DNA from 2 places in the Alteromonas nitratireducens genome. Region 1 is predicted to be linked to the other one. Evidence: predicted binding sites of a transcription regulator. Region 1 holds the regulator's gene; the other holds the start of a gene.

Region 1 (7,766 bases):
ATGCCGACCAGAAGCAGTACACCGAGGAAGAAAAGCAGGGTGTCGAACTCGATGTAGCGGATGTAGTCGAGGATGGGATCATTGCGGTCATCATCTCCCATAAACGTGGCAATCAGAAACATCACCGACATACCAGCCAGAAAACTCAGCATCGGCGGAATACCATAAACGATGTTGGCCAGCAGGGTGAGGATGATCGTCGACAGAAACGTAAACGCAATGACATAGTCAACCGGCTGGATATCGTGCCGGGTTTTGAGGATTTTCACCTGTCCCTTGAGTCCGACACTTAACATCAGCGCAAGCACCATCACGCCGGTAAACGACGGCAGCAACAACCAGAGTAACTGAGTAATGGTGACCTTGTCTTCCAGAAATATCATCAGGGTGGTGACATCACCCGTGATCAGGCTGACGCCCCCTGAGTTAACGGCAAACACCACCAGAACCGCAAAACGCATGGTCTGGTTAAACGGCAATGAGAGGCTGAGTACCAGTGCAATGGAGACCAGCGTGGCGGTAATGTTGTCAGCCAGCGATGAAAAACAGAAACTGAATAAGGCGGTAATAAACAGCAGTTTTTTCAGACTGATCTGGCGTGGCATGATGACATTCAGCAAACTTTCTATCAGTCCTTTCCGGTTCAGATAGGCCACAAAGGTCATCGCTGCAACCAGAAACAGCCACAGTGTCGAAATTTCTGTGATGTTTCGCTCCAGCGATTCACTGACGTGGGCCATGGCGGGACCACGGCTGGCATCCATGAAAAGCAGGATCCAGGCGAGCGTACCGAAAAACAGCGTCACTTTCGCTTTGTTGACGTGCAGTACTTCTTCAAAAATAACACCAAGCAGCGCCAGGATGGCGATGCCGACTAACGCGATATCCAGCATGATGAGAGCATCTTAGTGTAGGTGGCGGCATTCTAGCCCCTTAATTACAGGGAATAAATGACCGACGGGGTCATATTGCGGTCATTTTACTGATATTCAATATGAATTGAGGTGATAGCGCTTTGCTATCAGTGGGAGGCCTGCCATACCCGCACTTTTCTGCTTACTTTCGTTCCTTACCTGCACAGTGAAAGCAAACTGGCACGGTGTTTGTAATGTCTCTGTCACAGCAGTAAAAGCGTCAAAAATCTGATAGAGACAAAATAAACCATGCAGCTTTCCGGTGTTCTTCAGCGATTTGATAAAAGTCAGTTTCAGCACGTTACCAACGGCCTCGGTGCGCCCATTGTGCTGCTGGCCATTATGGGAATGGTCATCCTGCCGATGCCGCCATTTCTGCTGGATATCCTGTTTAGTTTTAATATTGCCCTGTCACTGGTCATTATTCTGGTCGCGGTATTTACCCAGCGCCCGATTGATTTTGGCATCTTTCCACTGGTGCTGCTGATTGCCACGGTATTGCGACTGGCGCTGAATGTGGCGTCAACGCGGGTGGTACTGCTTTATGGGCACGAAGGTGGCGATGCGGCCGGGAAAGTCATTGAAGCCTTCGGCGAGGTGGTCATCGGGGGCAATTATGCAGTGGGTATCGTGGTCTTTGCGATCCTGCTTATCATCAATTTTAAAGTGGTTACTGCCGGTGCCGGTCGTATTTCGGAAGTCGGAGCGCGCTTTACCCTGGATGCGATGCCAGGCAAGCAGATGGCCATTGATGCCGACCTTAACGCTGGCTATATCGATCAGGATCAGGCCCGCGCCCGGCGCGAGGAGATCACTGCCGAGGCAGACTTCTACGGCTCAATGGACGGTGCGTCAAAATTCGTCAAAGGGGATGCGATTGCCGGTCTGTTCATCATGCTGATTAATATTATCGGTGGCCTGTTTATCGGTATGATTCAGCATGATCTTGCGTTTGGTGACGCAATTGAGGTCTACACCATTCTTACCATCGGTGATGGTCTGGTTGCTCAGATCCCATCACTGCTGCTGTCGGTAGCCACCGCGATTATCGTTACCCGTGAAAACGAAACCCAGGAAATGGGCAAAGAGATCAATAACCAACTGGGGAATCAGCAGGCACTGTATATTGCGGCGGCTGTTCTGTTTGTGATGGGAATTGTCCCGGGGATGCCTCACCTGGCTTTCCTGAGCTTTTCAGCGATGGCGGCAGGCTATGCCTACTGGCGTGGCGTTCAGCAAAAGCGGGCAGAGGCGCAGCCACCGGTGCCAGCACAGGTGAATAAAGACGAACTTACCCCGCCGGAAATCAAAGAACTGGGCTGGGATGATGTGCAGCATGTAGACACCATTGGGCTTGAAGTGGGTTACCGCTTAATTCCGCTGGTGGATAAGTCACAGGGAGGCGAGTTGCTGACCCGTATTAAAGGGGTTCGTAAGAAACTCTCTCAGGAACTTGGGTTTCTGGTGCCGCCTGTGCATATCCGTGACAACCTCGATCTCGATCCTAACGCCTACGAGATTTCCATGCTCGGGGTCACCATTGGTGATGCGCAAATCAGCCATGACGAAGAACTGGCGATCAATCCGGGCCAGGTGTTTGGCAAGCTGGAAGGTCGTGCTACGAAAGATCCGGCGTTTGGTCTGGATGCGGTGTGGATCAAACCCGGAAAACGTGAACATGCGCAGACGCTCGGGTATACGGTTGTTGATGCTGCGACAGTGGTTGCTACCCACCTTAGCCAGTTGCTGACCAATAATGCCTACCAACTGCTGGGTTATGAGGAAACCCAACAGCTGCTGGACATGCTGGCCAAACACAACCCGAAACTGGTTGAGGGCCTCATTCCCGATATTCTGCCACTGTCTACGGTGGTGAAAGTGCTGCAGACACTCCTGTTTGAAGGGGTGCCTATTCGCGATATGCGCACGATTGTGCAGACCTTGAGTGAATATGGCCCGCGCAGTCAGGATCCTGACGTTCTGGTGTCTGCCGTTCGAATTGCACTTAAGCGTCTGATTGTGCAGGAAATCGCTGCAGGCAACGCCGAGATACCCGTCATAACCTTGGCGCCTGAGTTGGAACAAATGTTGCACCAGTCACTGCAGGCAGGGGGCGAAGACGGCGCCGGTATTGAACCCGGACTGGCTGACAAGCTGCAGAAATCGTTGCAGCAGGCGAGTCAGAATCAGGAGCTGGCCGGTGAACCTGCAGTACTGCTGACGTCAGGTCTGCTGCGTCCGGTACTGTCCCGCTTCCTTAAATATTCTGTCGCTGGATTGCATGTGCTGTCCTATCAGGAAATTCCTGACGACAAACAGATAAAAATAGTCAGTTCTGTGGGTCAATAATCTGACGCCCGGTGTGAGTAGAGGTTGAAATGAAAATCAGACGATTCTTTGGCAAAGATATGCGTGAGGCGCTGAGCCAGGTTAAAGCCGAGCTGGGCTCAGATGCGGTGATCATGTCAAACCGCAAAATGGCCGACGGGATTGAACTGGTCGCTGCGTACGATAAGGAAACTGACGCACCGCTGACACGCAAAAAGCCGCAGGGTGCGGGCAAGCCTACCCCCAGCCTGAGTGAAATCATCGGTGATGACGGACCGGATACCCTGCGCGCGTTGCTTGAGAAGCAGCATGGTCAGCAGCCCCGTCAGTCCGCCGCGCCCGTCAGCCAGTCTGATAACGAAACGCCAGCCAGCGTGGTTCAGCCCGCTGAAATGGCCTGGCTGAAAGACACTGCCGCTGAACAAAACACAGCACAGGGCGGGGCCTCCAACGCACCAGCCTCTCACGACGAACTGGCAGATATCAAAGCAGAACTGGCGTCGCTGCGCAGTGTGCTTCAGTATCAGGTTGCTGACCTGATGGAAGCGAAACGTCAGCGTCAGCAGCCGGTGCATGCCTTCTTACATCGCCGGCTGACAGACATGGGCCTGAGCGCTCGCCTGGCAAGTCAGTTAATGCACTATGTGCCGCGCGAATACAACGAGCGTGAAGCCTGGGTATATCTTCTTAATCTATTGTCTAATCGCATCAACGTGACCGGCAACGATATACTCAGTCAGACCGGCGCGGTTGCCCTGGTGGGCCCGACCGGTACCGGCAAAACCACAACGGTGGCAAAACTGGCTGCACGCTACGCGCAGAAATACGGCGCCGATACCGTTGCAATGATTACTATCGATACGTATCGCATCGCTGCATTTGAACAGCTTGCGACCTACGGGAAGATTATTGGCTGTACAGTGCGCAAGGCACAAAGTACTGAAGAGCTGGCTGATCTATTGTTCCAGTTACGTCATAAGCGTCTGATACTGATTGATACCGCCGGATTCAGTCAGCGTGACAGCCGCCTGATCAAGCAGCTGAAACAATTTGACAGCGGTCAGATGCAGCCGGTGAAAAAATACCTGGTTGCTCAGGCGAATACCCAGTATCCGGCGCTGGAGCGGATTATTCATGCGTACGATCCGGTCAAACTGGATGGCTGTATTTTCACCAAACTGGACGAGTGTTATTCACTCGGGGAAGTACTGAGTGCGTCCATAGAACATCAGTTACCGGTCAGTTATGTGACGGATGGTCAGAAAGTACCTGAAGATATTAAAGTTGCAGATGCAAAATCTCTCGTATCTGCGGCTGCAAAGCTTTATAAAAAGTATGGTTTGAATCATACTAGTGCTAATAATGAAGTTAACGCAGCACAAGCAGTATGATCGACGATCAAGCGAGTAGCTTACGAAAGATGAAGCAATCAAGGTTAATCAAAGTTATAGCAGTCACCGGAGGTAAGGGAGGCGTAGGGAAAACCAATATTACGCTGAATACCGCTATTGCCATGGCAAAGCAGGGTAAGCGTGTGATGGTTTTGGATGCTGACCTTGGACTTGCCAACGTAGACGTCATGCTGGGCCTCAGGGTCGAGAAAAACCTGTCTCATGTGTTATCGGGTGAATGCACGCTTGATGAGGTGCTGGTCACCGGCCCTCACGGCATTAAGATAGCACCGGCGACGTCGGGCACGCAGTCAATGGCGGAGTTGTCTCCGACAGAACACGCCGGGCTGATCAGAGCATTCAGTGAACTGCGTTCGCAAATTGATGTGCTGATCGTCGATACGGCAGCAGGCATTTCAGACATGGTGCTGAGTTTTTCCAAAGCGTCTCAGGACATTATGGTAGTGGTGTGTGACGAACCCACATCGCTGACCGATGCTTATGCCCTGATCAAAATTCTCAATCGTGAGCACGGTGTATTCCGTTTTAAAGTGGTCGCCAATATGGTTCGCGACGTACGTGAAGGCCAGGAATTATTCAGTAAGCTGTCAAAAGTCACAGGCCGGTTTCTGGATGTTGCACTGGAACTGGTTGCTACCATCCCGTTCGATGAAAACATCCGGCGTGCGGTGCGTAAACAAACCGCGATTGTGGATGCCTTCCCGGGGTCGCCAGCGGCTGTCGCCATTACACAACTGGCGACTAAAGCGATGTCCTGGCCCATCCCTGAGCAGCCTGGTGGACATCTCGAATTTTTCATTGAACAATTGGTTTCAGGTAAAGTAGCGGGAAATCAACGTTGAACAGCAAAGCAGCAGCGTATCAGCAACAAACTGATAAGTCGCAACTTGTCGAAAGACACGCGCCGCTGGTGAAACGGATTGCACACCACCTGATGGCAAGATTACCGGCCAGTGTACTGGTCGATGATCTTATTCAGTCAGGCATGATCGGATTATTAGAAGCGGCCAGGAATTTTGATGGCAGTAAAGGTGCCAGCTTTGAGACCTTTGCTGGTATTCGTATTCGTGGTGCGATGTTAGATGAAATACGAAAAGGTGACTGGACACCGCGTTCTGTTCACCGCAACAGCCGTGCGATTACGGATGCCATTGCACAGGTGGAAGGTGAGACCGGTCGCGATGCACGTGACGCGGAAATTGCCGCAAAAATGAATGTCAGCCTGCAGGATTATCACCAGATGCTGAACGAGGTGAATGCAGGAAAACTGGTAGGAATTGAAGATCTTGGCGTGTCTGAAGATGTCATTACGACCGAACAAAACCGGGGAAATGACACGCCATTGGAAGATTTGATGCAAGGCGCTTTCCAAAAAGCACTTGCGCATGCTATTACTACGTTACCCGAGCGGGAAGCGATAGTGCTGTCTCTGTACTATGATGAGGAACTGAACCTGCGTGAAATTGGTGAAGTGCTTGAAGTCAGTGAATCCAGAGTCAGCCAGATACACAGTCAGGCCATGTTAAAACTCAAATCACGAATGAAGTCGTGGCAGGCTGATGAATAACCAGACAAACCATTAATTACACCCTCACTGGAGGCCATTTTGGACAAGAATATGAAAATTCTCGTGGTTGACGATTTTTCTACCATGAGACGTATCATAAAGAACCTGCTCAAAGATTTGGGTTTTTCCAATATCCAGGAAGCGGATGACGGCAATACGGCATTGCCAATGCTACAGCAGGGCGATTTTGACTTTGTTGTGACCGACTGGAATATGCCGGGTATGCAGGGTATTGACCTGCTGCGCGCCATCCGTGGTGATGACAAACTGAAGCATCTGCCTGTCCTGATGGTAACGGCAGAAGCGAAGAAAGAACAAATTGTTGCGGCTGCGCAGGCAGGCGTTAACGGTTACGTTGTTAAACCCTTCACGGCAGCTACGCTCAAAGAAAAACTCGACAAAATCTTTGAACGTTTAGGCTGATTCAGGCGTTCCTGAAAAGAATGAGGAAGTCCGAATGTCCAAAGAGGTAAACGTTCCGATTACGCTGGATGAAGCTAAACAGCTTGTTGCGTATCTGGAAGCGGGCGACACGGCGTCGGCCAATGCCATCCTGGAAGCAGCCTCGATGAAAGAGTCGATAGAGCTGTTTGAAGAGGTGGGTAAGCTGACGCGTCAGCTTCATGACGCCCTGAACAATTTTCAGCTTGATGAGCGAATCGTCAATCTTGCCAACGACGATATTCCCGACGCCCAAAGTCGGCTGACATACGTTATTGAAGAAACGGAAAAGGCGGCAAATACCACTATGGATGCCGTCGAAGCCAGTATGCCTATTGCCGAAACGCTGTCTGAGCGCATCGACAAGGTGATGCCAGACTGGAAAAAACTCATGAACCGTGAAATCGAGTTGGGTGAGTTTAAGGCGCTGTGCACGGATATTGATCAGCTGCTTGAAGATGCGTCAGTACAGTCAAGCAAGCTGACCAGCCTGCTGACGGAAGTGCTGATGGCGCAGGGCTATCAGGACCTGACCGGTCAGGTTATCCGTCGTGTGATCGATCTCGTCAAAGAGGTGGAAGACAGCCTGGTAAACATGCTGACCATGTTTGGTGAGCCGGATGCACAGGTAAAAACTAAACCATCTCAAAAAGTTACCGATAAGATTGAAGCAGAAGGACCAATCATCGATGCACAGAACCGGGATGATGTTGTTTCAGGCCAGGATGATGTGGATGACCTCCTGTCGAGCTTAGGTTTTTAGGGGAGCGGGCGCATGTCGTTTGATGTTGACGAGGAAATATTACAGGACTTTTTGGTTGAGGCCGGAGAGATCCTTGAACAGTTGCAGGAGCAGCTCGTCGATTTAGAGAATAATCCGGAAGACGCGGATTTGCTCAATGCCATTTTCCGTGGCTATCACACGGTGAAAGGTGGTGCCGGCTTTTTGTCACTGACAGAGCTGGTTGAAATCTGTCATGGTGCGGAAAACGTCTTTGACGTCATGCGCAACGGGCAGCGTAACCTGACCCCCGAATTAATGGATGTCATTCTGCAGGCCACGGACGTCGTGGTAGCGATGTTCGAAAAAGTAAAGAACAGAGA
Region 2 (7,390 bases), on a different contig from region 1:
GAACATCGAGCCCTGGCCGAGTTCAGGCGCACCGATTACCTGGGTGATCCTGCGCTGCCTCTGTCTGAGGCGGTAAAACAAAGAATGAGCGAACTACATGGTTCCCCGCTCGATGGCGATGTGTTTTTTCTTGGTAACATCCGGATGCTGGGGATTTACTTCAGTCCGGTTAATTTTTACTTTTTGCGGCAGGCCGATGGCACCTTCAGTCATATGCTCGCCGAGGTCAGTAATACTCCCTGGAATGAACGCCATCATTACCTGGTCGACCTCGCTACCCAGCACCCAACGCAGAAAGCCTTTCATGTTTCCCCGTTTAATCCCATGGACATGGCGTATCAGTGGCGGATAACGTCCCCCGACGATACGCTGTCCCTGGCCATGGATTGCGTGCGCCAGGACAAGGAGTTCACAGCGGGTATTAACATGAAAAAAATGTCACTGAACTCGGCGTCTTTACAACACGTAATGAAACGAACGCCAAGTATGACGCTCAAGACGGTAACCGGTATTTACTGGCAGGCCTTAAAACTGTGGCTGAAACGAACACCGGTCTACCCTCACCCTAAAGCAAGTCAGGAAGAAAGATAATGTCACAAGGTGAATCCGTAATTACCCAACAGCAGCGTGTTTCTGTGGCAACACGCTTTTACCGCGGCTTATTTTTTAAGTGTCTGAGTATTTTACCGATGGGATGTATCACCCTGTTTGAAAACGGGGAGAAAGTCGGCCAGTTCGGCGATGCGGACTCCGATCTCAGAGCCAACGTCAACATTCTGGACCCGTCTGCTTACCGCCAGTTTATGTTTGGTGGCAGTATTGCGGCCGGTGAGACCTACATGAACGGCCTGTGGACGTCTGACGACCTGACCGCCGTGATCCGGATATTTGCCCGTAACCTGCCCATGCTTGATGCCTGGGAGAAAAAGTTTAAATGGCTGTCTATGCCGCTCATGAAGCTTCAGCACCTGAGCAACCGCAACACACGCAAGCAGGCTAAGAAGAACATTGAAGCGCATTACGATCTTGGAAACCGCCTCTATTCGCGGTTTCTGGACAACACCATGATGTATTCTTCTGCCATTTATCCCGACCCTAATGCGAGCCTGTCAGAAGCACAAAATCACAAGCTTCGTACCATCTGCGATAAGTTACAACTGACGCCAGATGACCACCTGCTTGAAATTGGTACCGGATGGGGGGGCCTCGCTGTGTACGCGGCGAAGCACTACGGATGTAAGGTGACGACCACCACCATTTCGGAAGAACAATTTGCCTACGCCACGCAGTGGATCGCCCGTGAAAAACTGGAAGACAAAATCACATTGCTGAAGAAGGACTACCGTCTGCTTGAAGGCAGTTACAGCAAACTGGTGTCGATAGAAATGATCGAAGCGGTAGGTAAAGAATACCTCGGAAATTTCTTTGAAAAGTGCTCCTCACTGATCAGGGACGATGGACTCATGCTGTTGCAGTCCATAATCATTGATGACCGCCGCTATGACAGCTACGCGAATAGCGTAGACTTTATTCAGAAATACATTTTCCCGGGTGGCTTTCTGCCGTCCCAGTACGAAATTAACGCACACCTGAAACGTTTCACCGACATGAGTGTCCGCGACCTGCAGGATATCGGTCTGGATTATGCGAAAACGCTGAACGACTGGTATCTCGCATTTAATTCGGCCCGTGATGCGCTCATGGATGACGGCTACGATGAACGGTTCATGCGTATGTGGACGTATTATCTGAAATATTGCGAGGGAGGGTTCCTTGAGCGGACGATCAGTACGGTTCAGCTACTGCTGAGTAAACCCCACTACCGCACCGCCATCACGCGCTAAGCGAACAATAAACAAGGCCAGCATTATTGCTGGCCTTGTTCTTCCAGCACTGAAATAGGTTTTGACAGCATCGGTTTACCCTGGTTAATGGTAATTTCCACACGCCGGTTGCGGGCACGGTCGTCGGCCGTTACTGCATTTTCAATCAGCGGCTGCGTATCTGCTTTCCCCACCACCGCCATCCGCGATTCGTCAAACCCGTCGGCCCGGCGCATAGCCTCTGCCACGGCAACCGCACGCTGAGACGACAAATCCCAGTTCGAACTGTATAGTTCATTGGATATCTGCTGACCATCACTGTGGCCTGACACCACTATTTCACCAGGTACATCTGCCAACAATTCACCAATGCGTCGCAGGATTGGCTGGAACTGTGGCTGCAGGAAGGCCGACCCTGCCGAGAACGAACCATTTTCACGGATGCGAATTGTCAGTTGCTGACCCAGCGACTCCATTTCAATCGATCCATCCAGGATTTGCTTCTGCAACTGCTGGGCAACTTTCTTCATCAGCTCGCTGGTTTCCGCTTCATCACTGCTTTGCTGCGATGATGCAGCCTGCTCACTGGCCGTTTGCTGGGACTGACCGCCACGCTGGTTCCCACGTTGTTTCTGACGACCTCCAGCCGAATCTTCATCACCGGCCTGAAACTCAAGCATTTGCTCGGTCATTTCTATGGTTTGCTGCTGGATCGTTTCAATCGGCGTGGGATCCGGCCGTCCCGGACGAAACTCCATAGCAATAACACTGGTGCCTTTCGGGATATCTTTTACTTCAATCTTGTTTTGTACACCGAACGCAAACTTCATCGAACCGGCGATCTGCTTGAACTTCAGTACGTCCATTTCAGAGAACGCCAGCAACAGAACAAAGAAGCACATCAGCAGCGACATCAGATCGGCAAATGTCCCCATCCAGGCAGGCAGTCCCTCAGGGGGACATTTGGGGCATTCTTCTTCCTGCTCGGCCATGATTACTCTTCCTCTGTCGCGCCGCGTTTGCTGGCAGCCAGATAATTTTTCAGGATCCCTTCAATCACGCGCGGGTTTTGTCCGTCCGCGATCCCCACAATGCCATCAAGCACCAGTTTCTGATTCAGCTTTTCTTCCTGCGCGCGGTTATTCAGCTTGATCGCAATAGGCAAACACACAACGTTGGCCATAAACGCGCCATACAGGGTGGTTAGCAAGGCAACTGCCATCGCCGGGCCGATAGCTTTGGGATCGTCCATGTTTGACAACATGGCCACCAGACCAATCAGGGTACCAATCATGCCCATTGCTGGTGCCACATCTCCCATATTTTTGTAGATAGCCGCACCAAACTCATGCCGCTCGGTGGTCATGGCGATGTCTTTTGTCAGGGTTTCACGAACCACTTCGATGTCATGGCCATCCACCAGCATGTCGACACCTTTCTGCATGAAGGGATTTTCAATTTCCGCTTCTTCCAGCGCAAGAAACCCGCCTTTACGCGCAGCATCGGCCATTTCTACGATTTTTTCGATCAGGGATTCCGGGGAGTCAATCTTAAACAGGAAGGCTTTTGCAGCAATTTTTCCGGCACCAAAAAACTGGCCAAGTGTGAATTGCGAGAGCACAACAAACAACGACCCCCCAAAGACGATAAGAATTGACGGGACGTTGATGAACATGGCCATATTTCCGCCCATGACCATGGCCATGACCACGAAACCGATTGCCCCTAACATTCCAATGACGGTTGCTAAATCCACTCACTCATCCTCTTCTATCGCAGGCACACCCGGCGGTGCACAGTCATTTGCTGCTAATCAGTCTACAGACTGTTATTCTATCGGCACATTGCAGGATTTCTATAACAACCTGCGACATTTTACCTGTGATACCAATAACTAACTGGGATCGCCTTTGATGATTCTGACCTACACAGCGTCATAAGGCAATCTTGCCCCCACAAACCATTTGACCCCCTGCCCCCCCCTCGGTTAAGGTGCGCCGTATTCAACGACTGATAAGGATTGCGCGATTGTGAGCAACGACACATCGTCCCCCACCTTCGAAGAAACCCTGGCCGAACTGGAACGCATTGTTGATGACATGGAGAACGGCGAGCTGCCGCTGCATGAAGCGCTGCAAAAGTTTGAGCGCGGTATTCAGCTGTCCAGACTGAGTCAGCAGTCTTTAGAGCAGGCACAGCAAAAAGTCAGCCTGTTGCTGAATGAAAACGGTGAAGAAACGCTGGTTCCGCTGGACAACAGCGCGGACAATAACGACTAATCACAACATGATGCATTACCGGGTCTGATTGCTATGACAATCTCGGCGTTACAAGCGCGCGTTAAAAGCGCAACAGATAAAGCCCTTCTTGAACATCTGGACCGCCTCGATAATCACGCTCCACGGCTTAAGGCTGCGATGCAACATGCGCTGTTGGCGGGTGGCAAACGCATGCGTCCGCTGCTGGTTCATGTTATCGCCGAAACCATTGGTCTGGCCGACGCAGACAGTGAAGCCATTGCCACCGCCATTGAATGTATCCATGCCTACTCGCTGGTACATGATGACCTGCCGGCCATGGACGATGACGATCTGCGAAGGGGACAGCCAACCTGCCATATCGCCTTCGACGAAGCCACGGCGATCCTTGCTGGCGATGCGCTACAGACCCTCGCATTTACCGTCCTTTGTGACGCGCCGCTAAGTACTTATGCCCATAGCCGTCGAATTGATTTGGTCAGTCTGCTGGCCAGTGCCGCGGGCTATTCAGGAATGTGTGGTGGTCAGGCAATTGATCTGGATGCAACCGGCAAACACATCAGCGCCGATGCACTGACACAACTTCACAACCTCAAGACCGGCGCTCTGCTTAAGGCCTGTGCGCAAATGACCACGGCCGTTTGTGCATCCATCGAGGAGGCGCATGCCAGCGCAATTATCCGCTTTGCCGATATTATTGGTCTGGCGTTTCAGGTTCAGGATGATATCCTCGACGTAGAAGGAAGCAGTCATCTTACCGGTAAGCCTGCAGGTTCCGACCAGGCGCTGGGCAAAAATACCTACCCCGCCCTGTTGGGCATGGAAAAAGCAAAGCAGGAATTGGTCCGTTTGCACCATGCAGCACTTCAAGCGCTGGAGGGTTTACCTTACAATACAGAGTTGCTGGTTGCCTTCAGTGAACTGATGGTAAAACGCGACCACTGACACTGCGCTGCTCGCAAGTAATCACAAAGACAACAACAATGAGTTTAGATATACAGCACTACCCGACACTGGCGCTGGCCCAATCCCCTGAGCAGTTGCGTAAACTGCCGCAGGAAAAGCTGCGTACGCTGGCTGATGAATTACGAGAATATTTACTGAACTGTGTCAGTCAGAGCAGTGGCCACTTTGCGTCAGGGCTTGGGACCGTGGAACTGACTGTTGCCCTGCATTACGTGTATAACACGCCGTTTGACCGGTTGATCTGGGACGTCGGTCACCAGGCGTATCCGCACAAAATCCTTACCGAACGTGCTGAGCGAATGTCGACAATTCGACAAAAGAACGGTTTACATCCCTTCCCCTGGCCGCCAGAGAGTGAGTATGACACCTTTGCTGTCGGTCATTCGTCTACGTCTATCAGTGCCGCTCTGGGGATGGCTGTCGCAGCTGAGCGCGAAAATGCAGGCAGAAAAGTGGTTGCCGTCATTGGCGATGGAGCGATGACCGCGGGCATGGCCTTTGAAGCCATGAACCATGCAGGCGACATTAATAAAGATATGGTGGTGGTGCTTAATGACAACGAAATGTCCATTTCGGAGAACGTTGGCGCACTCAACAGCCACCTGGCTCGTCTGCTGACCGGTAACTTCTTTAACACGATTCGCGATGGAGGCAAGAAGTTACTGAGTAATGTACCGCCTATTCGTGAGTTTGCCAGCCGTGCTGAAGAACACTTAAAAGGCATGGTCGCGCCCGGTACTATCTTCGAAGAACTCGGCTTTAACTACATTGGCCCTATTGATGGTCACGATGTGGATGCCGTGGTCGACACGCTGCGTAATATGCGTAAATTTAAAGGCCCGCAACTGTTGCACGTGGTCACACGTAAAGGCAAAGGTTATGCGGTTGCTGAAGAAGATCCGATTAAATTTCATGCTGTACCCAAGTTTAATCCCGCAGATAACGCGCTGCCGGCATCCAAGCCATCAGCACCGACCTTTTCAGCAATTTTCGGCCAGTGGCTGTGTGATATGGCATGCCATGATCCTAAGCTGATGGCCATCACGCCCGCCATGCGTGAAGGTTCGGGTATGGTGAAGTTTTCCCAGCAGCACCCGGATAAATACTTCGATGTTGCCATTGCTGAGCAGCATGCGGTTACCTTCGGTGCAGGTCTTGCCAAAGAAGGCTACAACGCGGTGGTCGCGATTTACTCGACGTTCCTGCAACGCGCCTATGATCAGTTGATTCATGACGTGGCACTGCAGAATTTGCCGGTTCTGTTTGCCATTGACCGTGCCGGCATTGTCGGCGCGGACGGCCCTACCCATCAGGGCGCATTTGATATTGCGTACCTGCGCTGTATTCCCAACATGATCATCATGACACCCAGTGATGAAACCGAATGCCGCGACATGCTTTATACCGGCCATAAAGCAAACCAGCCCGCCGCTGTTCGCTATCCGCGCGGTTCAGGCACCGGTATTGCGCCACCAGAGACGATGACGGAACTGGCTTTGGGCAAAGCGCGCACACTCCGCAAAGGCAAACAGGTGGCGATTCTGAACTTTGGTACCCTGCTGCCTTACGCGCAGGCAGCAGCCGATGCGCTGGACGCTACTCTGATTGATATGCGTTTTGTTAAACCCCTGGATGCCGACGCTATCGCACAGGCAGCCGCCGGCCACGACCTGCTGGTAACGCTGGAAGATGGTTGCCGTATGGGCGGCGCTGGCAGCGCTGTCATCGAGCATCTGCAGGATACCGGTACGCTGATAAGAGTACTGACCCTGGGACTGCCTGACAGCTTTATTCTGCAGGGCACACAGCAGGAAATGTACGCAGAACTGGGACTGGACACCGACGGTATTGTTGCTGCAGTCGCCGGTATTCTGAATAAGTAAGTCACGACGCTGACGCGCTGTTTGCGCGTCAGTTGTCGCCGTTATACAAGAAACTGTGCAATCAGGTGCAGTGAACCGCACGCCATCAGACCTGCCACGATATCATCAAGCATAATACCGGCACCGCCGTGCACATGCTTGTCGATGACACCTATCGGCCAGGGCTTCACAATATCGAAGAAGCGAAACAGGATAAATCCGGCGACCAGCGACGAGGGGTGAACAGGAATAAACAGAAACGTCAGCATCATGCCGGCGATTTCGTCCCAGACAATCGCGCCGTGATCATGCACTTTCATCGCCTCAGCAGCCCGCCCACAAATGGCAACGCCTGCCACGCAACTGACCAGCGTAATCGCCACATACCAGACGTCAGACATACCGGCCATCAACAGCAGTAGCGGCACCGCAGCCAGCGAGCCCCAGGTGCCGGGCATAAAGCGTATCAGACCGCTACCAA

The links. The regulator FliA, encoded in region 1, starts transcription of late flagellar genes. The targets are predictions, from matches to a motif close to CTAAAGNTNNNNNNNNNNNNGCCGATA.
Region 2: pomA (flagellar motor protein PomA) is a predicted target of FliA. The motif match lies at 3,658-3,684, and genes of this name have one in related genera.

Annotation. Positions count from the first base shown of each region.
Region 1 covers NZ_JBFNPK010000004.1:50,075-57,840, reverse strand. The annotation lists gene nhaD (sodium:proton antiporter NhaD) at 1-893, opposite strand, end outside; gene flhA (flagellar biosynthesis protein FlhA) at 1,164-3,263, shown strand; gene flhF (flagellar biosynthesis GTPase FlhF) at 3,293-4,633, shown strand; gene AB1N33_RS05210 (MinD/ParA family protein) at 4,630-5,496, shown strand; gene AB1N33_RS05205 (RNA polymerase sigma factor FliA) at 5,493-6,221, shown strand; gene cheY (chemotaxis response regulator CheY) at 6,261-6,644, shown strand; gene AB1N33_RS05195 (protein phosphatase CheZ) at 6,679-7,425, shown strand; gene AB1N33_RS05190 (chemotaxis protein CheW) at 7,438-7,766, shown strand, end outside.
Region 2 covers NZ_JBFNPK010000012.1:88,738-96,127, reverse strand. The annotation lists gene AB1N33_RS11700 (DUF1365 domain-containing protein) at 1-591, shown strand, start outside; gene AB1N33_RS11695 (class I SAM-dependent methyltransferase) at 591-1,844, shown strand; gene AB1N33_RS11690 (flagellar motor protein MotB) at 1,868-2,815, opposite strand; gene pomA (flagellar motor protein PomA) at 2,818-3,579, opposite strand; gene AB1N33_RS11680 (exodeoxyribonuclease VII small subunit) at 3,854-4,102, shown strand; gene AB1N33_RS11675 (farnesyl diphosphate synthase) at 4,136-5,026, shown strand; gene dxs (1-deoxy-D-xylulose-5-phosphate synthase) at 5,065-6,930, shown strand; gene AB1N33_RS11665 (phosphatidylglycerophosphatase A family protein) at 6,972-7,390, opposite strand, start outside.